Regions from separate parts of the Kitasatospora putterlickiae genome, predicted to be linked through region 3. Evidence: riboswitches for the same ligand, from Rfam matches in the RefSeq annotation. Region 3 holds a riboswitch; each other region holds the start of a gene.
What was found. A riboswitch is a leader RNA that binds a small molecule or an ion and turns the genes downstream of it on or off. The one in region 3 is predicted to bind cyclic di-AMP.

Region 1 (5,134 bases), on a different contig from region 3:
GCTCTCGTAGCGGACCTTGGCGCCCGGGTAGGGGGCGTGCACGATCACCCCGCCGCCGGCGTACATCCCGACGTGGTGCATGTCCCGGTAGAAGATCACCAGGTCTCCCGGCCGCGCTTCGGAGAGGCTGACCCGCCGGCCGGCGTACGCCTGGGCCTGCGAGGTGCGCGGCAGGGTCACTCCGGCCTGCCGCCAGCTCCAGTACATCAGACCGGAGCAGTCGAACGCCTTGGGCCCGGTGGACCCGTACACGTAGGGCGCCCCGACCATCCGCACCGCGGCGGCCAGCGCGGCGGCGCCGCGTTCGGAGGCGGCCGGGGTGCTGCCGAAGTCCAGCCGGTCGGCGCCCCGGGCGGCGCGCCGCTCCGCGTCACGGGCGTCCTGGGCGGCGAGCCGGGCCCGTTCGGCGGCGCCGAGACTGTTGAGCAGCCGCTGCGCCTTGGCGAGCCGCTGCTGGATCTGCTGCTTGCTCTCGGCCAGCGCCTTGCGGGTCTGCTCCAGCTCGGCGAGCTTGGCGGTGGTCTCGGCCCGGCGCTGGTCGAGCACCCGCTGACGGCCCAGCAGCTCGTGCAGGGTCTCGTTCTGCCGTTCGGCGGTCTGGTCGAGGGCGCGGGCCCGGGAGAGGTAGCCCGCCGGGTCGGTGGCGAGCATCAGCTGGACGGTCCTGGTCATCCCGCCGCCCCGGTACTCGGCGCCGGCCACGGTGGCGAGGTCGCCGCGCAGCCGGTTGAGCTCGTCCTGGGAGACGGCGATCTGCTCCTGCAGCGTGCCGGTCTCGTGCTGGAGCCGCTGCTGGGCCTCCTGGGCCGCGTTGAACCGCTCGGAGGCCTGCTCGGCCTCGTCGTAGAGCTGCTCCACCTGTGCCTTGACGTCCTTGCGGTCGGCCGGGGCGTCCGGCGAGCCGGGTGCGGCCTGGGCGCTGCCACCGGTCGCCACGCCCAACGCGGTGGTGGCCGCCGCGGTGAGCACCAGCGCCCGGGCGAGCACGTGCGCACCTGACAGCGGGGAACGGCGGTGCACGGCCATGCGACGTCGGCTCCGATCCTGGGCCCGGCCCGCCGCCGCACCGGGGCGGGCGGCTGTCGAAGCGGGTGTCCGGTGGCAGACGTTAGCGAGTCAGGGCAACCGATTCCAAACCCCTCCGAACTCGAATATTCAGACACTTATCGGACGTCAGATCGGTTCGCGGACCGAGCGCCCCGACGAGCCCGGGAAAAGCCGCAGGCCCGGCCTCCCGCGTGGGGAGACCGGGCCCGACGGAGCCTGCCGACCTTCGGTCAGAGGCGCACGATGGTGTTGACCGGCATGTTGGACGCCGACTCGTAGCGGACCGACGCGCCCGGCTTCGGGGCGTGGATGACCTGGCCGCCGCCGACGTAGATGCCCACGTGGTGGCGGTCGCCGTAGAAGATCACCAGGTCGCCGGGCTGGGCCTTGGAGATGTCCGAGCCGATCTGGGTGCCGGCGTTGGCCTGCGCCTGCGAGGTGCGCGGCAGCGACACGCCGGCCTGGGCGTACGCCCAGCCGGTGAGGCCCGAGCAGTCGAAGGAGTTCGGACCGGTGGCGCCGTACACGTACGGGGCGCCGAGCTTGCTCTCGGCGGCCGCGATCGCGGCCGCACCGCGCGAGCTGTTGGCGGCCGGGGCGGCGGGCGCGGCCGGCTTGGACGCCGCGGCGGCCGGGGCCGAGGAGGGCGCGGACGGCGCGCTCAGGTTGCTGCGGTTGGTGTCGCGGGAGGCGCGCTCGGCGTCGGCCTTCTCCTTGGCGGCCTTGGCGGCCTCGGCCTTGGCGGCGTCCGCCTTCGCCTTGGCCTCGGCGGCGGCCTTCTCCTCGGCGGCGCGGATCGCCTGGCGCTCCTGCTCGGTGAGCGTGTTGAGCAGGTCCTGGGCCTTCTGCAGCTTGCCCTGGACGTCCTCCTTGGAGCTCTTCAGCTGCTGGGTGGTGGACTCCAGCTCGCCGAGCTTGGCCTGGGTCTCGGTGCGGTCCTGGTCCAGCCTGCGCTGCTGCTCCTGGAGCTCCTTCAGCGCGCCGGACTGGGTGGAGCCGGCCTGGTTCAGGGCGTCGGCCTGGTTGAGGAAGTTGTCCGGGCTGGCGGAGAGCATCAGCTGGACGGTCTGCGATATGCCGCCCGTGCGGTACTGCTCGCCGGCGATCTCGGCGAGGCCGCCCTGCGCCTCCGTCACCACGGCCTGCTGGCGGGCCACCTTGTCCTGCAGCTCGGCGACCTGCTTCTGCAGCTCCTGCTGCTTGGCCTGGGCGCCGTTGTACTTCTCGGTGGCGACCTCGGCCTGCTCGTTGAGCTGGTCGACCTGCTCCTTGACCTGGTCCTTGGTCGGCGCCGGGTCGGCGTGCGCGCCGGACTGCGCGGACAGGGCGACGGCAGCGGCGGCGACACCGGTCAGGATCGAGACACGGGCGCGGCCGGCGGGCTTGGGACGACGATGGGACGCCACGAAGGCGGACTCCTTCTTCCTCATCCGCCTACCGGGTGAGCTGACGGGTTCGGGCGGAAGCGTGCCCTACGACGCCTCACCCGCCGCTCGCGCGGCCGGCCTGGCGCCGATTCACCCCGGAGGAACGTGTGGTTCCCCGGCTCCGCTCCACAGCGGACCCCCGACTGCTGGGCCCTCGTTCGGACGGGTGACCCGAAGGCCCCGTCCCGCTGCTTCACGAACTCGGCGGCGAACCCCGCCGCCACCCAGGCTGGGTGATCGACTGTGCGTGGTTCGAGGCACGACCCTAGTAACAGATCCGTGATCCGTTCAAATCCTTGTCAGAAAAAAGTCGGAAGAATACCCAAGTTCCCTTGTGAATATGACCGAATGTGATCACATCCCCACGGCGAGCTGATCATTGTCCGTCAGATGTTCGAAAGCGCACGCGAAACGCCGACGCCACCTCCGACCGGAGGTGGCGCTGATCACAGGAGTCCCAGCGGACCCCCGGGCGTGTCGTGGCGAGCCGTCAGACCCGGCGGATCGTGTTGATCTTCATGGCGTCGGCCTTCATCACCTTCACCACGTCACCGGTGCGCGGCGCGTGCACCACCATGCCGTTGCCGATGTACATGCCGACGTGGCTGCGGTCGTCGCGATAGACGATCAGGTCGCCCGGCTGGGCCTCGGCCAGGGACGGCACCCGGGTGCCGTAGTTGCCCTGCGCCTGCGAGGTGCGCGGCAGCGAGACGCCGGCCTTGCCGTAGGCCCAGACCATCAGGCCGGAGCAGTCGAAGCCGCTCGGGCCGGTGGAGCCCCAGACGTACGGCGAGCCCTGCTTGCTCATCGCGAGCGAGACCGCGGAACCCGCCTTGCCGCTCGCCTGCGGCAGGCTGCCCAGGTCGGTGCGCTCGCTGCCGCGCGAGGCGCGGTCGGACTGCTGCTGCGCCGCCTTCAGCGCCGCGCGGTCGGCGGCGCTGAGCGAGTTCAGCAGGTCCTGGGCCTCCTTCAGCTTCTTGTTGACCTCGGCCTTGGACTGGTTGAGGTCCTTGGTGGTGCTGTCCAGCGAGGCCAGCACGGCGGCCGCCTCGGCCTTCTGCTGGTCGAGCCGGCGCTGCTGCTCCTGCAGGCCCTTGAGCGCCTCGGCCTGGCTGGAGCTGGCCTGCTGCACGCTGGAGGCCTTGTCCAGGTAGCCGGACGGGTCGGAGGTGAGCATCAGCTGGACCGACGGGTCGATGCCGCCGGTGCGGTACTGCTCGCCCGCCACCTCGGACAGCCCGGCCTGCAGCTGGGTCATCTGCTCCTGGCCGCGGGCCACCTGGTCCTGCAGCTGGTCCGCCTGCTTGCGCAGCTGGTCGGCACGCTCCTTGGCGCCGTTGTACTTCTCGGTGGCCTGCTCGGCCTCTTCCTGCAACTGGTCGATCTGCGCCTTGACGTCGTCCTTCTTCGGCGACGGGCTGGGCGCGGCGTGGGCGGCGACCTGGGCGGAGAGAGCGACCGCGGTCGCAGCGGCAGCGGTGAGCACGGAGACCCGCGCGCGGCTCGGCTGCTTGGGACGGCGGTGGGAGGCCAAGGGACCGGCTCCTTCTTCCAATGGCCTCACCCGAACGGGTGAGAATCCGGAAAATAGGTTTGACGCCAGACACTAGTGAAGATCCACGGTTCGCGCCACTCCCCCGATCGCGTGAACCCGAACCGCCGATCTGACTTCACAGAACTCGCACAACACCGCAATCCAGGCGCTGACCAGCCGTCATACCGACCGGCCCGCACCCGGAAGCGGCTACGGCCGGGCCAGCCGGTTCAGCAACAGCACCGACGCGACGGGGCGCGCGCCGGCCTTCCGCACGCCCTCCGCGACCTCCCGGTCGGTCGAGACCACCACCACCGGGCGCCCCTGCGGCTCGGCCCGCACCAGACGGCGGATCAGCTCGTCCGCCGTCTCCCCCGTCCGGCTGAACCGCACCCGCACCCCGCGCGGCGGCGCCATGATCACCGGCACGTCCAGGTCCTGGCCGTCGAACACACACGTGACCTCCGCCTGGGTGCGCTGCGCCAGCATCGCCAGCCCGCCCAGCAGCCGGATCCGCTGCTGCTCCAGCGGCAGCGTCGGATAGCCCGTCTTGGTCACGTTGTAGCCGTCCACCACCAGATGGACCTGCGGGATCGCCAGCAGCTGGTCCAGCAGCGCGGGATCGTCCTCGGCCAGACCGCGCCGCGCCACGTCGTGCGGCGAGGCCGCGCCCGGCACCACCGCCTCCACCAGGTCCGCCGGGCGGATCTGGGACACCGGCAGCGCCAGCTCCCGCTGCAGCCCCTGGGCCGACTGCAGCACGGTGTCCAGCAGCAGCCGTAGCCGCATGTCCTCGACGCTGCGCCCCTCGCGGGCCGAACGGCGATTCTGCTCCGCGGCGTTCTCCAGTTCCGTGACCCGGTGCCGCAGCCGGCGCGCCTCGCTCTCCGCCGCGCTCCGCTCGGCCGCCGCCTGCGCCCTGACCGCCTCCAGCTCGGCGGCCACCTTGCGGGTCTCCGCCTGCGCCCGGCGGGTGTCGCTCTCCAGCGACCGCAGCCTGCGGCGCAGCGAGTCCGCCTCCCGCCGGACGTCCTCCGACTCGGCCCGCTGCCGCTCCAGGTCGGAGCGCGCCGCGGAGCGCACCTCGGCCAGCTCGGCCTGCAGCTTCTCCACCAGCCGGGCCGCC
Region 2 (8,888 bases), on a different contig from region 3:
CTTGGTCGGGAAGTAGCGGAAGATGGTGCTCGTCGAGACCTCGGCCGCCTCGGCGATCTGCTCCATGGTGGTGGCGTCATAGCCCTGGTCGCGGAACAGCCGCAGTGCCTGCTGCTGGATCGCGGCCCGGGTCCGGGCCTTCTTGCGCTCCCGCAGGCCGACGGCCGGCTCACCCTTGTCGGGCGCCGAACCGCCGCGCACCTTCGCCGGAGTCATGGGGGCCTCCACCACCAACGCTCAACACCCTTGCAAGTGACAGTAGGCTATCAAACGAAGTCGACAACACATGATGAACGAAGTGATCCGGCGTACACGACCGGCGCTCAGTGGTCGCCGAACTCCTGGTCGAGCAGATCGAAGATGTCGTCGTCGCTGACCGCGTCCAGATCCGCCGCCGCGTCGTTCCGCGCGTCCTGGAACACCGGGTCCGGACGGCCGCCGGTCGCCTCCCGCCAGTTCCACAGCAGCGTCTCCAGCCGGCCGCCGATCTCCTCGCGCAGATGCTCGTCCGCCGGCGGCGCGACCAGCGCCCGCTCCAGCCGCTGGAGGTCGTCCAGCAGGGCGTTCGCGCCGTCCGCCGGGTCGCCGTCGAGCAGTTCCAGCAGGTGGTCGGAGAGCTCCGCCGCCGTCGGGTGGTCGTAGATCAGCGTGCCGGACAGTTCGAGACCGGTCGCCGCCGCCAGCCGGGTCTTCAGCTCGATGCCGGTGAGCGAGTCGAAGCCCAGCTTCACGAAGGGCAGGTGCGGCTCGACGTCCATCGGGCCCGCGTGCCCGAGCACCGAGGCCACCTCCGCGCCGATCGCCTCCACCAGCGCCGGGCGCCGCCGGGCGGGCTCAGCCCTCGTACTTGAACCGCGGGAAGGCGCCGCGGCCGGCGTACTCGGCGGCGTCGTCGAGGATCTCCTCGATGCGCAGCAGCTGGTTGTACTTGGCGACGCGCTCGGAGCGGGCCGGGGCGCCGGTCTTGATCTGGCCGCAGTTGGTGGCGACGGCGAGGTCGGCGATGGTGACGTCCTCGGTCTCGCCGGAGCGGTGCGACATCATGCAGCGGTAGCCGTTGCGCTGGGCCAGCTCGACGGCGTCCAGGGTCTCGGTCAGCGAGCCGATCTGGTTGACCTTCACCAGCAGCGCGTTGGCGGTGCCGGTCTCGATGCCGCGGGCCAGGCGGGCCGGGTTGGTGACGAACAGGTCGTCGCCGACCAGCTGGACCTTGTCGCCCAGCTTGTCGGTCATGGCCTTCCAGCCGTCCCAGTCCGACTCGTCCAGCGGGTCCTCGATGGAGACCAGCGGGTAGGCGGCGACCAGGCCGGCGTAGTACTCGATCAGCTCGGCGGAGGTGAGCGCCTTGCCCTCGAACTGGTAGGCGCCGTCCTCGTAGAACTCGGAGGAGGCGACGTCCAGGGCCAGCGCGACGTCCTTGCCCGGCACGTAGCCGGCCTTCTGGATGGCCTCGACGATGAGGTCCAGGGCCTCGCGGTTGGAGTCCAGGTTCGGGGCGAAGCCGCCCTCGTCGCCCAGACCGGTCGACAGACCGCGCTCCTTCAGCACGCCCTTGAGGGTGTGGTAGACCTCGACGCCCCAGCGGACGGCCTCGGAGAAGGACTCCGCGCCGATCGGGGCGATCATGAACTCCTGGATGTCGACGTTGGAGTCCGCGTGCGAGCCGCCGTTGAGGATGTTCATCATCGGGACCGGCAGGACGTGCGCGTTCGGGCCGCCCAGGTAGCGGAACAGCGGCAGGTCGCTGGCCTCGGAGGCGGCGTGCGCGACGGCCAGCGAGACGCCCAGGATGGCGTTGGCGCCGAGCGAGGACTTGTCCGGGGTGGCGTCCAGGTCGAGCATGGCCTGGTCGATCAGGCGCTGCTCGGTGGCGTCGTAGCCGACCAGCTCCGGGCCGATCTGCTCGATGACGGCCAGGACGGCCTTCTCCACGCCCTTGCCGAAGTAGCGGTTCTTGTCACCGTCGCGGAGCTCCAGCGCCTCGAAGGCACCGGTGGAGGCACCCGACGGGACGGCGGCACGGCCCGTGCTGCCGTCGTCGAGGCCGACCTCGACCTCGACCGTGGGGTTGCCGCGCGAGTCGAGAATCTCACGGGCGACGACGACATCGATGGACGGCACGAGGCATCTCCTAGCGGAAGCAGGGTCGGCTGACGTGGGGTGCGGTCGGCCGGACGATTGCGGAGTCGTTACGACCAGAGCCTAACCGCACGGGCTGTCCGGGCCACGTCGACCTCGGTTCCGTCTCAGCGTGTGGCCCGGCTACCCACCGGTAGTTCACCTGGTTGCCCGGCCGGAGAGGTCCGGATGCGGACGAAGGGGGCCCAATCGGCCCCCTCCGTCCATCCGCTTCGTCCGTCCGCTTCGTCCGTCCGGTTTCGCCCGCCCGGTCAGACCGGGCGGACCGGTCGTCAGGCGAGGGTCAGGACCTGGCCCGGGACGATCAGGTTCGGGTCGGTGCCGACGGTGGCGCGGTTGCCGTCGTACAGGGCCTTCCAGCCGCCGGAGACGCCCTGGGCGGTGGCGATCCCGGCGAGCGTGTCGCCGGAGCGGACGGTGTAGCCCTGGCCGGCCGGCTGCTGCTGCTGCGCGGCGGGGGCCTGGGCGGCCTGCTGGCCGGCGTACTGCTGGTAGACGCCCTGGTGGCTGGTCCAGTACCAGGCGCCGTTGCTCTGGTACCAGTACACCTTGGCGTCGGCGTCCCAGCCGGCCTTGCCGGAGAAGGCCGGCGACTGCTGCTGCGCCTGCGGGGCCTCCTGCTTGGGGGCGGCGTGCTTCGGCGCGTACGGCTGGGCCGCCTGCGGCTTGGCGGCCTGCTGGGTCTCCTGCTTGGGCGCGGCGTGCTTCGGCGCGGCGGCCTTCGGGGCCTCCTGCTGCGGCTTGGCCTCCTGGGCGGCCTGCGGGACCTGCGGCTTCGGGGCGGCCGGCTTGGCGGGCGTCGAGGTGTCGACCGCCGCCGGGGCGCCGCCCTTGGTCAGGCCGGCCTTCTTGGAGCAGACCGGCCAGGCGCCCGGGCCCTGCGAGGCGAGGACCTTCTCGGCGACCGATATCTGCTGGGCCTTCGAGGCCTGGTTGGCCTGCGGCGCGTAGGCGGCGCCGCCGAACGCCTTCCAGGTGCTGGCGGTGAACTGGAGGCCGCCGTAGAAGCCGTTGCCGGTGTTGATGCTCCAGTTGCCGCCGCTCTCGCACTGGGCGACCGCGTCCCAGGTGGAGACCGGGGCGGCGGAGGCGCCGGTGGCGCTGAGGATCGGCATCGCCAGTCCGACGCCGGCGACGCCGGCGACGGCGATGGCCTTCTCGGCCTGGGTACGGCGACGGTGACGACCGGTTCCAACGAGCAGCATGAAGAGGTCCCTCTCCGCACGCCTGCGAGGTGAGCTGTCGGGTTCGGACCGGGAGGTGGCCCGGCCGCGCTGAGGCGGCTTCACCCCTAGCCGTGGGAGACGGCGCAAAACCTGGGTCCCCCGCCCCTGCCCAGGGTTCTGGTCGGTTTCCCGTGGCGCGGCGGGCAGGACTCGGCGTTCCGCGCACGGGGCCCGCAGCTGCGGGCTCCACGGAGAGTAGACAGATCTTCAGAGCAATCACAAGCTCATATCGCCGATATCACATGGACATCACGTCATGTGATTGATTGCCTACCAACCGGGGCGGTATGTCCGGATTGAGGGTGGTTCAGATGCCTGGTAACCGGGTAACGGAGAGCGCCCGTCAGTGCCTCGTGCGGTTCCGTCAGCTCCCGCCCGGGCCCGCCGTCAGCTCCCCGAGCCGGTCTCCGAGCCGGTCTCCGGAGCCTTCCCGACGGGCGCTTTCTCCGGCGTGAATTCCACCGGAAGTTCACGGAGTCCACGCATGATCAGACCACCGCGCCAGCGCAGCTCCTCCGGGTCCGCGGCGAGCCGCAGGTCCGGCAGCCGGGTCAGCAGGGTGGCCAGCGCGGCCCGCCCCTCCAGCCTCGCCAGCGGCGCGCCGATGCAGTAGTGGATGCCGTGCCCGAACCCCAGGTGCGGGTTGTCCGTCCGGGCCAGGTCCAGGGTGTTCTCGTCGGCGAACCTGGCCGGGTCCCGGTCCGCCGCCGCGAGCACCACCAGCACCGGGTCGCCGACCGGGATCTCCACCCCGCCGATGGTCAGCGGGCTGGTCGCGAACCGCCAGGTGGCCAGTTCCACCGGCCCGTCGTAGCGCAGGAGTTCCTCGATCCCGGTCTCCAGCAGAGCGCTCTCCCCGCGGGCGACGGACTCCTGGAGCAGGGCGCGCTGCCCCGGGTTGCGCAGCAGCGCGTACACGCCGTTGCCGATCAGGTTGACCGTCGTCTCGAAGCCGGCGAAGAGCAGGATGAAGGCCATCGCCGCGGCCTCGTTCTCGGTCAGGTGCTCGCCGTGGTCGCTGGCCCGGATCAGCCCCGAGATCAGGTCGTCGCCGAGGTCCGCCCGCTTGCGGTGGATCAGCTCCGCCAGATAGGCGCGCATCCGCTTCACCGCGCGCCCCACCCCGCCGCGCTGGCCGCCGCCCTGCCCCGGCTTGGTGTGCCGCAGCATCATCCCGGCCCAGTCCCGGAAGTCGTCCTGGTCCTCGGCCGGCACCCCGAGCAGGTCGCAGATCGCGTAGATGGGGAGCGGGAAGGCGAACTCGTGGATGAGGTCGGCGGACCCGCGGGCCGCGAAGCCGTCGATCAGCCGGTCGGTCAGCCGCTGCACCTGCGGCTCGAAGGCCGCCACCCGGCGCGGCGTGAACGCCTTCGACACCAGCCGGCGCAGCCGGGTGTGGTCCGGCGGGTCGATGTTCAGCAGGTGCGTCATGAGGTCGGCCTGGCGTTCGCCCGGGATGCCGACCCGGCCGGTGCGGTGGGCCTGCTCGCTGTGGTGCACCGGGTTCTTGGAGAGCCGGCCGTCCGCGAGCGCCTGCCGGGCGTCCGCGTACCGGGTGACCAGCCACGCCTCCACCCCGCTGGGCAGGGTGGTCCGGTGCACCGGCTCGTGCTCGCGCAGCCACGCGTACGCGGGGTACGGATCGGCGGCGAACTCCCAGGTGAACAGGGGCGGACGGGCGGAGGCGGGCTGAGCTGGCATGGGTCGACGGTATCCCGGGCGTGTCCGGCCCACCGCACGGTGCGCGCGCGGGTGGCGGGACGGCGGTCCCGAGCGGCCGGGCGCGGCAGGCGTGAGCCTGGTCACCTGAGGGGTAATTCCTGTCGCGGAGGGTCAGGACCTGCCTACGATCCTCCGCAAGATGCGCGTGGGCGCCGGTGCGGAGCCGCCCACAGGGAGGAGCAAGCCATGCGGGTCAACGGTTCGGTCGTCGTGATCGCCGTACTCGACGGCGGGTCGGGGGCGGACCTCGCCCGCTGGCTCACCGCGGCGGGAGCCGCCGGCATGCTGATCGCCGACCTGCGGGTCGGGATCGCCGAGGACCTCGCCACCGAGCTCGACCGGCCGGGCTGCCCCGTCGTCGGCGTCTGCGGCGACGTCCGCCGGCCCAGCGACGTCGCCGCGCTGGTCGACACCGCCGAGAAGCACCTGGGCCCGATCGACCTGTTCTGCGTGGCCGGACCGGACGGCGAGCGGATCGTCTCCCTCGCCGACCTGCCCGACCACCTCGACCTGGAGCGGCTCGCCGAACTCGTCGCCCTGGTCGGCGAGGCGATCGGCGAGGTCGTCGTGCCGGCGCAGCGCCGGCCGGTGGAGGACGTCGCCGCCGCCTGACGTCCGAGGCCCGGCCGTGGCCGGCCGGGCTGTTCGGTGCGGCTACCCGGTTGGGCTACTCGGTGGGGCCACTCGGTGGGGCTACTCGGCGGGCTTGAGCCCCTCGGCGGCGCGGACCGCGTCCCGGTAGCCGCGCGCCGAGGCCCGCAGCGCGGCGTCCACGTCCACCCCGGCGTCGTGCGCCCGCTGCGCGACCGCGAGCAGCAGCCGGCCCACCGACTCCGCCGTCAGCCCGGCGGGCAGTTCGTACGGCTCGTCCGGCACGCCCGTGAAGCCCGCCCGGCGCACCCGGGACACCAGCTTCGCCGCGTAGGCGAGCGAGGGCAGCCCGGGCGGCACGCCGTCCAGCACCGACTCGCGCTCCGACTTCTCGGCCGCCTTGAGCGCCTCCCAGCTGGCCTCCACCTCGGCCGCACCGCTCGCCTCGGCGTCGCCGAACACGTGCGGGTGGCGGTACATCAGCTTGTCGACGATGTCGCCCGCCACGTCGTCGATCGAGAAGGCGCCGGTGGGGTGCTCCTCGGCGATCCGGGAGTGGAAGAAGACCTGGAGCAGGACGTCGCCCAGCTCCTCGCGGAGCATGTCGCGGTCCCCCTCCTCGATCGCCTCGACCAGCTCGTAGGCCTCCTCGACCAGGTACTTCACCAGGCTGGCGTGGGTCTGCTCGGCGTCCCACGGGCAGCCGCCCGGCGAGCGGAGCCGGTCCATCACGGAGACCAGGTCCAGCAGCCGCGCGCCCGGCAGGTCGTACGAGCCGGGCAGCACCTCGATCTCCGGCACCTCGCCGGCGTGCTCGACCGCGAGGCGGGCCAGCGCGTCGGTCAGCCCGGGGTCGCCGTCCGGGCTGCCCAGCCAGACCGTCGGGCCGGCGTCGGCGTCCTGCCCGGCCTGACCGGCGGGCTGACCGGCGGGCTCGGTGTCCTGACCGGCGGGCTCGGCCGGGCCCTCGGTCAGCAGCCGGGCCAGCGCGGGGGCGGAGCCGGGGGCCACGATCCGGACCTCGACGCCGGCCTGCGCCAGCGCGGGCAGCTGCGGGTGGGCGGGGTCGGCGGCGAGCACCCGCCCGGCCGACCGCAGCGCCTCCCAGGCGGGCCACGACAGCAGGCCGGGGGCCACCCGGTGGGTGGTGATGAGGAGGATCAGCTTCGCGCCCGGAGGATTCGTCGTCACACCCCGAACCTACCCGTCCGGCCCACACAGCTCGGGGTGCGCGTCAACCCTGACGATCGTCAAGGTCGGCCCCTGTCTTTCGGGTCGGGTCGGCCACCCCCTCCGCACCCTACGGTCCGTGGCATGACGAACACGCTCAGGAACAGAACGGCCCTCGCGGTGGTGCTGCTGGGGGCGGGCACCGGCGCGGTCGGGTGGCTGGCGCCGGGGCGCGCGGGCGGGGACGGACCGGTCCGGGTGGTCACCGGCTGGTCCGCCGACGCCTACCGCCGGGTGGCCGACGCCGTCGCCGACGCCCCGCCCCGGCTCGCCGCCCTGCTGGAGCCCGCCACCGAGGCCGGGCTGCTGGTGCTGGGCCTGCTGCTGGTGCTCTGCTGGTGGACGGCGCGCGGGCGGCGGGCCGCCGACGCGGTCGCGGGCGTCGCGCTCACCGGCCTCGGCACGGTGCTCGGGTACGGGGCGAGCGAGTTGCTGAAGCTCGTGCTCGACGAGGAGCGGCCCTGCCGGGCGCTGGCCGCCCTGCCGTCCACCGCGCTCGCCGACTGCCCGCCGCCGGGTGACTGGTCCTTCCCCAGCAACCACGCGACCCTGGCCGTCGCGCTGGCCACCGGGCTGGTGCTGCTGCGGCCGCGCCGGGCGGCCTGGGTGGCCTGGGCGCCGTGGCTGCCGTGGCTGCCGTGGGCGGCCGTACCCGTCGGCCTCGGCACGGCCGGCCTGCGGGTCGCCGCCGGGGTGCACTACCCGCACGACGTGCTCGCCGGCGCGGTCCTGGGCGGGACGGTCACGGCGGCGGTGGTCGTCGCTCTGCTGCCGTCCGCGACGGCGGCGGTCGGCGCGCTGGGCGGCGTGCGGCTGCTCGGTCCGCTGCTGCTCCGTCCGCTGCCGGCGACGCCCGTCCTGGCACCCGGCACGGCGTCCGGCACGGCGTCAGGACGACGGGCCCGCGGCCAGACCGGCCTCATGGGCGAGGACGGCGGCGGCCGCCCGGTTGGCCACCCCCAGCCGCGCCAGGACGTTGCTGACGTGCGCCTTCACCGTGCCCTCCACCACCCCGATCCGACGGGCGATCTGGCCGTTGGACAGCCCGGCGGCGACCAGCGCCAGCACGTCGCGTTCGCGGGCGGTCAGCCCGGCCACCCGGCGCTGGGCGGCGGCCCTGCGGTCGGCAGGCCCACCGGCCCCGCTGGCGGCGAGGTGGGCCACCACCCGGGCGGCCACCCGGGGTGAGAGGTAGGCAGCGCCGTCCGCCACCGAGCGGACCCCGGCGATCAGCTCCTCCGGCTCGCCGGACTTGATCAGGAAACCGTTGGCGCCCCCTCCGAGGGCCCGCAGGATGTAGTCGTCCTCACCGAAGGTGGTCAGCATGACGATCCCGGTCGGCGCCCCGGTCCGGGTGGTGACGGCGCCCCGGCGGATCTCGGCGGCGGCGGCGATGCCGTCCGTCCCGGGCATCCGGATGTCCAGCACCGCGACGTCCGGGCGGTGGCGCCGGACCAGGTCGACCGCCTCCCGCCCGTCCCCGGTCTCGGCGACGATCTCGATGCCCGGGTCGGTGGCGAGCACGGCCCGCACCCCGGCCCGCACCATCGGCTCGTCGTCCGCGATCAGCACCCGGATCGGTGGGCGGGCCCCGTTCTCCCGCTCCACGCCGTTCACCGGGCGCTCACTGGATCAGGGCGTCCAGGGAGATCAGCACGTCGTTCCGGAAGCAGAGCCGGTACGCGTCCCCGGAGCGGTCGTCGTTGAACGTCTCGGCCGTCATCGCGTAGTACTCGCATGTCACTCCCTCTCCGCCGGGCGGTGGGTTGCCCACGGACGGATGGTACGGAAACTGACGTTCCGGCAGAAATCGCTGGACGGTGGCCCGGTCCTGGCCGACGCGCAGCGACGCGTAGTCGGCGGGGTCGAGGACGGACCGGCCGGTCACCTGGATGGTCCAGCCCCGCAGCACGGCGGTCAGGACCAGGGCGACGGTCAGCGGCACCAGCACCACGGCCGCCATCATCCGGCCCACCCGGC
Region 3 (8,888 bases):
TGGCTGCTCATGGCCGGTCTCGGTCCCTCGGGTCGGTCGCGGTTCGGGCTCGGGGTCTGTCCTGCTGACTCCCACAGCCTGTCAAAGCGCGCCCGGGGCGGACATCCGGCTCCCCGGCGAACCGGGGGTGGGGTTATCCCCCCTGAACAGCGCCCCCGGCCGGCGTGTCCTCGGCGAGCAGCGCGTACTGGTAGGCGTCGCGCCAGCCGTCGTGGCGCCGGTAGTCGTGCCGGACCCGGCCCTCCAGCCGGAAGCCGGCCCGGGTCAGCACCCGGATCGAGGCGGCGTTGTCGACGTCCACCCGGGCCTCCAGCCGGTGCAGGCCGAGCGGGCCGAAGGCGAGGCCGCGCAGCAGGGCGACGATCTCGCCCGCGTAGCCGAGGCCCCAGACGTCGCGGCGCAGCGCGTAGCCGAGGTGGGCGGCGCGGTTCGCGACGAGGCCGAGCGCGGCGTTGCCGATCGGGACGGCGCGGGCCGGGTCGTCGGCGTCGGCGAGGCGGGTGACGGCCAGCCGGTAGACCGTCCGGTCCTCCTTCTCCGCCTCCTCCAGGAACTGGGCGACCTGGTCCGCGCAGGTCTCGTGGTCGCGCGGGGCGAAGGGGAGGTAGCGGGTGGCCTCCGGGTCGCCGAACACCGCGTGCAGCGCGTCCACGTCCTCGGGGGTCTGGTGGAACTCTCGGATGGCCAGCCGGGGCCCGGTGAGTCGGACGGGAACCATGGCTCCCGACCCTATCCCCGACCAGCGGTTACGGTTCGTGGTTATGGAAGACGAAGACCTGCGGCTCGCCCCGCGCACCAAGGCCGCCGAACTGCTCGCCTGGGCGGAGGCGGAGGGCCGCGAGCCGGTCGCCGAGGGCCCGCTGCGGGCGGTGCTGGCGCTGCTGGAGCTGGGCGGTGGCAGGATGCACGACGGCTGGCCCGAACTGACCTCCGCGGTGGTGGAGCACCTGCTGTACGAACGCCTGTACCTGTACGTCCAGCCGGAGCCGGGGCAGGACCCGCTGGCGTACGGCGCGGCGGTGCGCCTGCTGGTCGACCACCAGCGCGCGGCGAAGCGGCTGAACGCCAAGCGGCAGGAGCGGCTGCACGCCGAGGCCGAGTGGCAGGGCGAGGTGGCGGCCGGGCTGCTGCGCCGGGCGGACCTGGTGACCTGGCCCCGGCTGTACGCGCTGCTGCTGCGCGCGGCCGGGGTGGACACCGGCGACGAGGCGGCGGTGCGGGCCTGGCTGGAGGGGTTCCGGGAGCTGTCCGCCCAGGAGCGTTCGGCGGCGTTCACGGCGCTGGAGGCGGACGGCGTGCTGGAGCCGGTGGACGACGGGGGCTGGGACGGCGGGGCCCGGACGCTGGCGGTCGGGATGGCCACCGACGGCGCGCGGCGGCTGCTGGAGCAGGGGCTGATGGAGCGCAGCTACCGGAACCTGGCGGAGCTGACGGCGCTGGGCCGGCCGATGCCGGAGGAGCTGGCCGGGGACTTCGGGGCGTTCGAGGAGGCCGCGGTCCGGGTGGCGCTGGAGCTGGCCGGCGGGTGGACGGTGCCGGGGCTGCCGCGGCTGCTGGTGGAGGAGTACCCGGAGCTGGCGCCGGAGCCGGGGCAGGCGGAGATCGACGCCTATCTGGCGGGGCTGGAGCCGACGGAGGACGAGGCGGAGTAGCGCCGGTGCGGCGGGAGCGTGGATTCGAGCCACCGTGCGGTCAATTCCGGTACTCATCGAGGGCTTTGGGGCCGATCAGGCGCGATGGGTCGGGCACGGTGACATCATCCGGCACGTGAAGCGTGACATGTCACATGCGCTACACGGCTCCTCTTGCCACCGTCTTCCGAAGGAGAGAACCCTCATGAAGCGATTCGCAGCCGTCCTGGCGACCGGTGCCACGCTGTCCTCGCTCGGTGTCGTGGGCGCCACCGAGGCCACCGCGCGGACCACGGGCACGGCGGCGACCACCACGGCCGCCTCGACGTCCACCTGTGCCAACGGCTTCGCCGGCGTGCTCCAGAACCGGGTCTGCATCACGGTCGACGGCACCACCGTCACGGCCGGCGGCTACACGACGCCGACCACCACCTGGACCGCGCAGGACGCCTCCTACACCCTGACCCTCGGTGTCGTCGGCGGCGCCTCGCTCGGCACCGACACCGGCAGCGGCATCCTCCCGCCCGGCGGTCGCGGGTTCGGCTACCTCGCGGCCACCGCGCCGTGCGGCTCCACGGTGACGGCCACCCTGCTGACCACCACCTGGGGCTTCGGCGCGACCGCGACCGTCACCGCGCCCGTCACCTGCTGACGCCCTGACAGCGCGGTGCCCCGCCGGACCGCGTCCGGCGGGGCACCGCGTCGTGGGCCGGGAGGCGTCAGGGGGCGACGCCGCGCTGCTCGAACCAGGCCTCCGGGTCGACGGGGGCGCCGCCGCCGGGGCGGACCTCGACGTGCAGGTGGGCGCCGGTGACGTTGCCGGTCGCGCCGACCTTGCCGATCTGCTGGCCGGGGACGACCTTGCCGGAGCCCTTGATGATCGAGGAGAGGTGGCAGTACCAGATCTCGGTGCCGTCGGGCAGCGTCTCGACGATCCGGTAGCCGTAGGCGCCGGCCCAGCCGGCCGAGGTGATGGTGCCCTGGCCGACCGCGTAGACGGGCTCGCCCTGGTCGGCGGCGAAGTCCAGGCCGGTGTGCAGGTGGGACCAGTAGCGGGCGCTCTGGCCGTAGTGGGCGGAGAGCCGGTAGTCCTTCACCGGGAGCTTGATCGCGGCGAGCTTGGCCTTCTCGGCCTCCTCGGCGGCGCGCTTGGCCTGCTCCTGCTGGGCTATCTGGGCGGCGCGCTTGGCCTCGGCCTCCTGGGCGGCCTGGACGCGGGCGTTCTCCTCGGCCGCGGTGCGCTGGCTGTCGGCCTGCTGCTGGATGCGGGCGGCGAGGGCGAGGCCGGGGTCGGCGGAGAGCGCGACCGGCTGCTCGTCGGGCGCCTCGACGGCGGGCGCGGCGGCCGGGGTGGCGGAGGCGAAGCCGGTGGCGCCCAGGGTGGCGGCGACGGCGGTGACGCCGAGCAGGGGAGCGGTGCCGCGGGACTGACGGGGCATCCGGTGCCGGCTGGTTTCGGCGGCCGGCGGGGCGCTCTCGTCGGCCGGGGCGCCGAACGGGCCCTGCCCGGTGAACGGGCCCGGATGGTCGAGCAGCCGGGTACCGGAGCCGGACGGATGTGCCGGGGTGTGCGTCGACGCCACGGAGGCGCGCTCCTTTCCTTCCTTCGCGCCTACCGGGTTAGCTGACGGGTTCGGAGCAGGAAGGTCTCCTACGGCTGGGCCTGGGCCTGGCCGATTCACCCCAAGGAACGTGGTTCCCCGGCTCCCTGGCCTGCCCGAGGGCCGGCCGGCGGGATTAGGCGACGGCGCACGGTGCCGTCTGGGTACGGCGTTGCGGACCGCGCTGCGTTATCAAACGTTAATCCGAGAGCCCCCCGATTCCAAGCCGTCCGTTGCCGTCGGCGGGACAGGGATCGGGCACCACGCGGCCCGATGGGCGTTTTGGGACGTTTGATGACAACTGACACTACCGAACGTGTCGGGACGTCAACGAACGGCCCCTCACTTGAGTACGCCTACTCATGTGCGGCCGGGCCGGACGCGGCCATCCTGGCGCCATGAGCGCACCGATGCAGACCCGCACCACGGCCGCGTACCACCTCCAGGCCGTGCTGTCCTTCGCCCTCTCCGGCACCGCCCTCGGCGTCGGGATCGCCTTCCTTCCGGTGGAGCCGTGGACCCGGGCGTTCCTCGCCGTCGGCCTGCTCTACACGATCACCTCCACGTTCACGCTGGCCAAGGTGGTCCGGGACCGGCAGGAGACCACCGAGCTGGTGACCCGGGTCGACCAGGCGCGGCTGGACAAGCTGCTGACCGAGCACGACCCGTTCAAGGTGGAGGGGGTCTGACCGGCCTCCGCGGCGGGGCCGGCCACGCGTCCGCATGTCGATAGCTTGACGGCTAAGGCTATTAGCCTTAGCTTTATGGCTATCGGCACGTCGCCGCCGATCCCGCACCCAGGAGGCTCCCCATGAACGGCACCGTCGCCCCCGTCACCCGCCACCTCGACCTGCCCGGCGGCCGGATCGCCTTCGACGACACCGGGCACGGCACGGGCGCCCCGGTCGTCCTGCTCCCCGGGATGCTCGACAGCCGGGCCGCCTACCGGCACCTGCGCCCGCTGCTGACCGCCGCCGGGCGCCGGGTGATCACCATGGACCTGCGCGGCTTCGGCGAGTCCTCGATCCGCTGGGACGACTACTCCCCCGCCGCGATCGCCGGTGACGTCCTCGCCCTGCTCGACCACCTGGGCATCGAGCGGGCCGTGCTGGCCGGCAACTCCTACACCGGCGCCAGCGTGGTCAGGGCCGCCGGGGGCGCCCCCGAGCGGGTCGCCGGGATCGTCCTGCTGGACGCCTTCGTCGAGAACGTGCCGCCGGGCGCCCTGCAGCGTCTGGCGGTCGGCGCGATGGGCGCGCTGCTGGTGCGCTCGCCCGCGTTCTGGGGTCTCTACCAGCGCAGGATGGCCTACCCGGGCCCCAGGCCGGCCGACCACGAGGAGTACGTGACCGGGTTGGTCGACGCGATGCGCACCCCGGGCCGCAGGACCGCCACCCGCGGCTACGTGCGCGGCGACTCGGCGCCCGCCGGCTGGACCGCCGCCGTGCGCTGCCCGGCGCTGGTCGTGATGGGCTCCAAGGACCCCGACTTCCCGAAGCCGGAGCTGGTCGCCGACCGGCAGGCCGCCGCGCTGAACGCGCGCAAGGTGATGATCGAGGGCGCGGGGCACTACCCGATGGCCGACCACCCCCGCGCCACCGCCGACGCCCTGCTGGCCTTCCTCGCCGACCTGGTCTGAGCACCGGCGCCCCTCCCTTCCCCGCACCTCCCCCTCGCTAGGAGAACCGCAGTGCCCCGAGTCGGACTGACCCCCGAGCAGGTCGTCGGCCACGCCCTCGCCCTCATCGACGAGCAGGGCCCCGAGGCCCTCACGCTGGCCGCCGTGGCCGCCCGCGCCGGGGTCGCCACCCCCTCGCTGTACAAGCACGTCAGCGGCGGCCTCGCCGAGCTGCGCCGGCTGGTGGCGGTCCGGGTCACCGAGGAGCTGGCCGACCGGCTCGCCGAGGCCGCGCTCGGGCGCGCCGGGGACGCGGCGGTCGCCGCCGTCCTGCGGGCCTACCACGGCTACGCCACCGAGCACCCGCACCGCTACGCCGCCCTGCCGCAGGCGCCGCAGCCGGACGCGGACCTGGTCGCGGCGGCCGGCCGGCTGGTCGGGGTGATCGTCGCGGTGCTGCGCGAGTACGGGCTGGAGGGCTCCGAGGCGATCCACGCCGCCCGTACCTTCCGCTCGCTGGCCCACGGCTTCGCCGCGCTGTCGACCGGCGGCGCCTTCCAGCTCGCCGAGGACCTCGGGGAGACCCAGGAGCGCATGATCACCGTGCTGACCGCCGGTCTGCGCGGCTGGCCCCGCCCCTGAACCGCGCGGCGGGCGGGGAACGCCGAAGGGCCCGGAGCGTCGCTCCGGGCCCTTCGGGCTGGTGTGGGGCTAACAGGACTTGAACCTGTGGCCTCTTCCTTATCAGGGAAGCGCTCTAACCGTCTGAGCTATAGCCCCGTACCGTCCGACGCCGCCCGCGTGGCGGGCACGTCGTACGGAGAAGGGTACCGGACCCGGCGGGGTGGCCCGCACACCGGTGATCCGGCGGCACGGGACCCGCCGTTCACCCCACGCCTCACCCGCTTAAGAAATAAGGTATTAAGAATTAACTGCCCCATAAGGAACCGGAGAGGCCGGCCGTCCCGTGGACCCGCGCAGCAGCCCCACCGCGCGCAGTGCCATGCGCTGCGTCCGCTTACTGCTCGGCTGCACCAGCGCCGCCGAACTGCTCGGCACCGTGCTCGCCGAGGGCCCGGGCTGGATCACCGGCGAGGGCTCGGCGCTCTACCTGCTGGACCCCGGCGGCATGCTCCGGCTCTCCGCCTCCCACGGCCTGCCCGACTGGGCCCACGAGCGCTACAGCGTGGTCGACCCGGCCAGTGAGCTGCCCGCCGCGATGGCGCTGAGGCTACGCCGCCCTTATCTACTGAGCCCCGAGCGCACCAGCGTCGACTACCCGAACCGGAACACCGGGATGGGCACCGGGATGGTCGCCGTCGTCACCCTGCCGATGGTCGTCGACGAGCGGCCGATCGGCGTGCTCGCCCTCGCCCTCGCCCACCGGGGGATCGTCCCGCGACGCGACCTGGACGTGCTGGAGACCCTCGCGGACGCCTGCGCGCACCGGCTGGCGTACCTGCTGGAGCACGCCGGGGCGCCGTCGGCCCCGCGCACCGTCGCCACCGTGCCGAACGGGGTGCGCCCCGGACCGGGGACCTGCGGCGACCCGGCCGCCGGGACGGCCCACCCGCTGCTCTCGCTCGCCGTCCGGGCCGCCGGGCACGGCGCCTTCGAACGCGACCTGGTCACCGGCGAGACCCACTGGGACGTCCAGGCGCTCCGGCTGGTCGGCCGGCCGGTGCCGCAGGACGGCGGCCCGGCCCCCGCGCCCGACCTCGACCTCGTCGTCCACCCCGAGGACCTCCCGGACGTCCAGGCCGCGCTCGCCGAGGCGCTCGCCACCGGCGGGCCGTACCGGATCCGCTACCGGGTGCCGCGCCGGGACGGCGGGGTGGTCCGGATCGAGGAGACCGGCGAGGTGATGCTGGACGTGCACCGCCGGCCGGTCCGGATCTCCGGGCTGATCGCCGACCTCGACCACGGCCGCGCCCCCGGCGAACGCCGCGCCGTCAGCCGCTCGGGAGGCAGCGCCAACGGGACGTCCGCCGCCGGGGCCCGGTCGGCGCTGCTGCTGGCGCTCACCCGGGCTCTGTCCCGGGCGGTCACCGTCCGGGACGTCACCACCGCCGTGACCGACATCGCCCGCCCCGCGTTCGGGGCGGCCGGCATCCTGCTGGACCTGGTCGACGAGGGACGGCTGCTGCCCGTCGCGCACACCGTCTACGGCGGGCCGCTGCGCACCGAGCTGACCCGGCTGGCCGACCTGTCGGAGGGCGTGATGCAGCGCGCGCTGGCCCGGTCGGCCCCGCTGTTCAGCGAGCCGGCCCGGCGCGGGCGGCGGCGGGAGGGCGAACGCCCGCCGGGAGCGGGCGCCGGGAACGGCGGTCCGCTCGCCCCGGCCGCGTGGGCGGTGCTGCCGCTGGTCGCCTCCGGGCGGCAGGTCGGCTCCTGCCTGATCACCTTCGCCACCGAGCGGGTCTTCAGCCGCGAGGACCGCACCCTCTACTCCGCCTTCGCGGGCATCCTGGCGCAGTCCCTGGAGCGGGCCCGCCTCTACGACACGCACCACCACCGGGCCACCGAGCTGCAGCGCGCGATGCTGCCGCGCACCCTGCCCCGGCTGCCCGGGATCGCCAGCGCCGCCCGCTACCTGCCGAGCACCGAGGGCATGCAGATCGGCGGCGACTGGTACGACCTGCTGCGGCTGCCGGACGGCCGGATCGGCCTGGTGATCGGCGACGTCCAGGGTCACAACGCCGAGGCCACGGCGGTGATGGGACAGCTGCGCAGCGGTCTGCGCGCGTACGCGACCGACGGGCACGATCCGGCCGCCACGCTGGCCCGCACCAGCCGGCTGCTGGCCGAACTGGACACCGAACTCTTCGCCACCTGCCTCTACCTGACCCTGGACCCGGCCGACGGCACGCTGCGGGCCGCCCGCGCCGGGCACCCGGCCCCGGTCCGGGTCACCGAGGACGCCAAGGCGGTGGAGCTGGACCTGCCCGGCGGCCCGCCGCTGGGCGTCGACCCGGACCGGCCGTACCCGCTGGCGGAGGAGCAGCTGACGCCCGGCGAGACGCTGCTCGTCTACACCGACGGTCTGGTGGAGGACCGCGAGGAGGACTACGACGAGTCGGTGCAGCGGATGCTCGGCGGGCTGGAGACGTGGGCGCGCAACGCCGGTCCGGTCCGGGTGGAGCCCGGTCCGGCGCTGGAACGATTGGCCGATCTGCTCACCCTGAACGTCACCGAACGGCGTTCGCGTCCGGACGATGTGGCGTTACTCCTGTTGCACAGGTTGTCGGCTGTGCACTAGCGAGGCCGGTGGGGCGCCGGTCGGGGGTCCACGGACCGTCCGATCGGACCCGAAGCAGTACTGATTGGCGTGGTATTGACAGGAAATAGACGAGATCCGGTCACTTGGCGAGATCCGTTCACACCATCGTAGGATCATCACCCTAGAATTCGCCGCGTGACGATGACTCAGTGGTGCGCAACGGCAACAGGCGTGCTCGCCGTCCTCGCCCTCGTGGCCGCCGCCCGCTACCGCGCGGTCGCCGCCGTCCAGCGCCGCCGGGCCGTCGAACAGCAGCGTGAGATCGCCGCCCTCCGGGACCGGCTCAACGCCGAACTCTCCCGCCGCAACGCCGAGCTGGCCGCCGTCCAGCACGAACAGGAGCTCACCGCCTCCACCCAGCGGGCCTTCCTCAGCGTGGCCCGCCGGATCCTCGTGATGGCGCACGACCAGCAGGCCCTGCTGGACGAGATGGAGCGCACCCACGACGACCCGGCCCTGCTGGACGGCCTGCTCAAGGCCGACCACGCCGCCGCCCAACAGGCCCGCCTCGCCCAGACGCTGGCCGTGCTCTGCGGCGCCCGGGCCGGCCGGCACTGGCCCGAGCCGGTCTCGCTGGAGGACGTCGTGCGCGGCGCCCAGTCACGCATCCTGCCCTTCCAGCGGGTGATGATCCGCAGCCGGATCGAAACCGCGGTGGTCGGCGCGGCCGCCGAGGCACTGATCCACGCGGTGGCCGAACTGCTGGACAACGCCACCCGCTACTCCCCGCCCAGCACCCAGGTGTTCGTCACCCTGAT

Region 1: it holds a riboswitch for cyclic di-AMP, as region 3 does, so the genes downstream of both, ABD308_RS33155 (C40 family peptidase) here and ABD308_RS08090 (M23 family metallopeptidase) in region 3, are expected to answer to the same signal.
Region 2: it holds a riboswitch for cyclic di-AMP, as region 3 does, so the genes downstream of both, ABD308_RS15315 (LysM peptidoglycan-binding domain-containing protein) here and ABD308_RS08090 (M23 family metallopeptidase) in region 3, are expected to answer to the same signal.

The regions. Positions count from the first base shown of each region.
Region 1 is NZ_BAAAKJ010000374.1:145-5,278, forward strand. It holds gene ABD308_RS33150 (C40 family peptidase) at 1-1,026, opposite strand, end outside; gene ABD308_RS33155 (C40 family peptidase) at 1,278-2,453, opposite strand; cyclic di-AMP (ydaO/yuaA leader) riboswitch at 2,464-2,618, opposite strand; gene ABD308_RS33160 (C40 family peptidase) at 2,965-4,008, opposite strand; partial or broken gene ABD308_RS33165 (NYN domain-containing protein) at 4,219-5,134, opposite strand, start outside.
Region 2 is NZ_BAAAKJ010000147.1:1,593-10,480, reverse strand. It holds gene ABD308_RS15330 (acyl-CoA-like ligand-binding transcription factor) at 1-216, opposite strand, end outside; gene ABD308_RS15325 (acyl carrier protein) at 324-788, opposite strand; gene eno (phosphopyruvate hydratase) at 835-2,121, opposite strand; gene ABD308_RS15315 (LysM peptidoglycan-binding domain-containing protein) at 2,412-3,344, opposite strand; cyclic di-AMP (ydaO/yuaA leader) riboswitch at 3,350-3,498, opposite strand; gene ABD308_RS15310 (cytochrome P450 family protein) at 3,753-5,066, opposite strand; gene ABD308_RS15305 (SDR family NAD(P)-dependent oxidoreductase) at 5,274-5,699, shown strand; gene ABD308_RS15300 (nucleoside triphosphate pyrophosphohydrolase) at 5,781-6,869, opposite strand; partial or broken gene ABD308_RS15295 (phosphatase PAP2 family protein) at 6,993-7,610, shown strand; gene ABD308_RS15290 (response regulator) at 7,797-8,456, opposite strand; partial or broken gene ABD308_RS15285 (sensor histidine kinase) at 8,533-8,888, opposite strand, start outside.
Region 3 is NZ_BAAAKJ010000069.1:346-9,233, reverse strand. It holds gene ABD308_RS08110 (sensor domain-containing protein) at 1-11, opposite strand, end outside; gene ABD308_RS08105 (GNAT family N-acetyltransferase) at 134-718, opposite strand; gene ABD308_RS08100 (hypothetical protein) at 762-1,652, shown strand; gene ABD308_RS08095 (hypothetical protein) at 1,837-2,283, shown strand; gene ABD308_RS08090 (M23 family metallopeptidase) at 2,351-3,214, opposite strand; cyclic di-AMP (ydaO/yuaA leader) riboswitch at 3,227-3,385, opposite strand; gene ABD308_RS08085 (YiaA/YiaB family inner membrane protein) at 3,631-3,921, shown strand; gene ABD308_RS08080 (alpha/beta fold hydrolase) at 4,044-4,871, shown strand; gene ABD308_RS08075 (TetR/AcrR family transcriptional regulator) at 4,923-5,492, shown strand; tRNA gene ABD308_RS08070 (tRNA-Ile) at 5,557-5,630, opposite strand; gene ABD308_RS08065 (SpoIIE family protein phosphatase) at 5,818-8,109, shown strand; partial or broken gene ABD308_RS08060 (sensor histidine kinase) at 8,272-8,888, shown strand, end outside.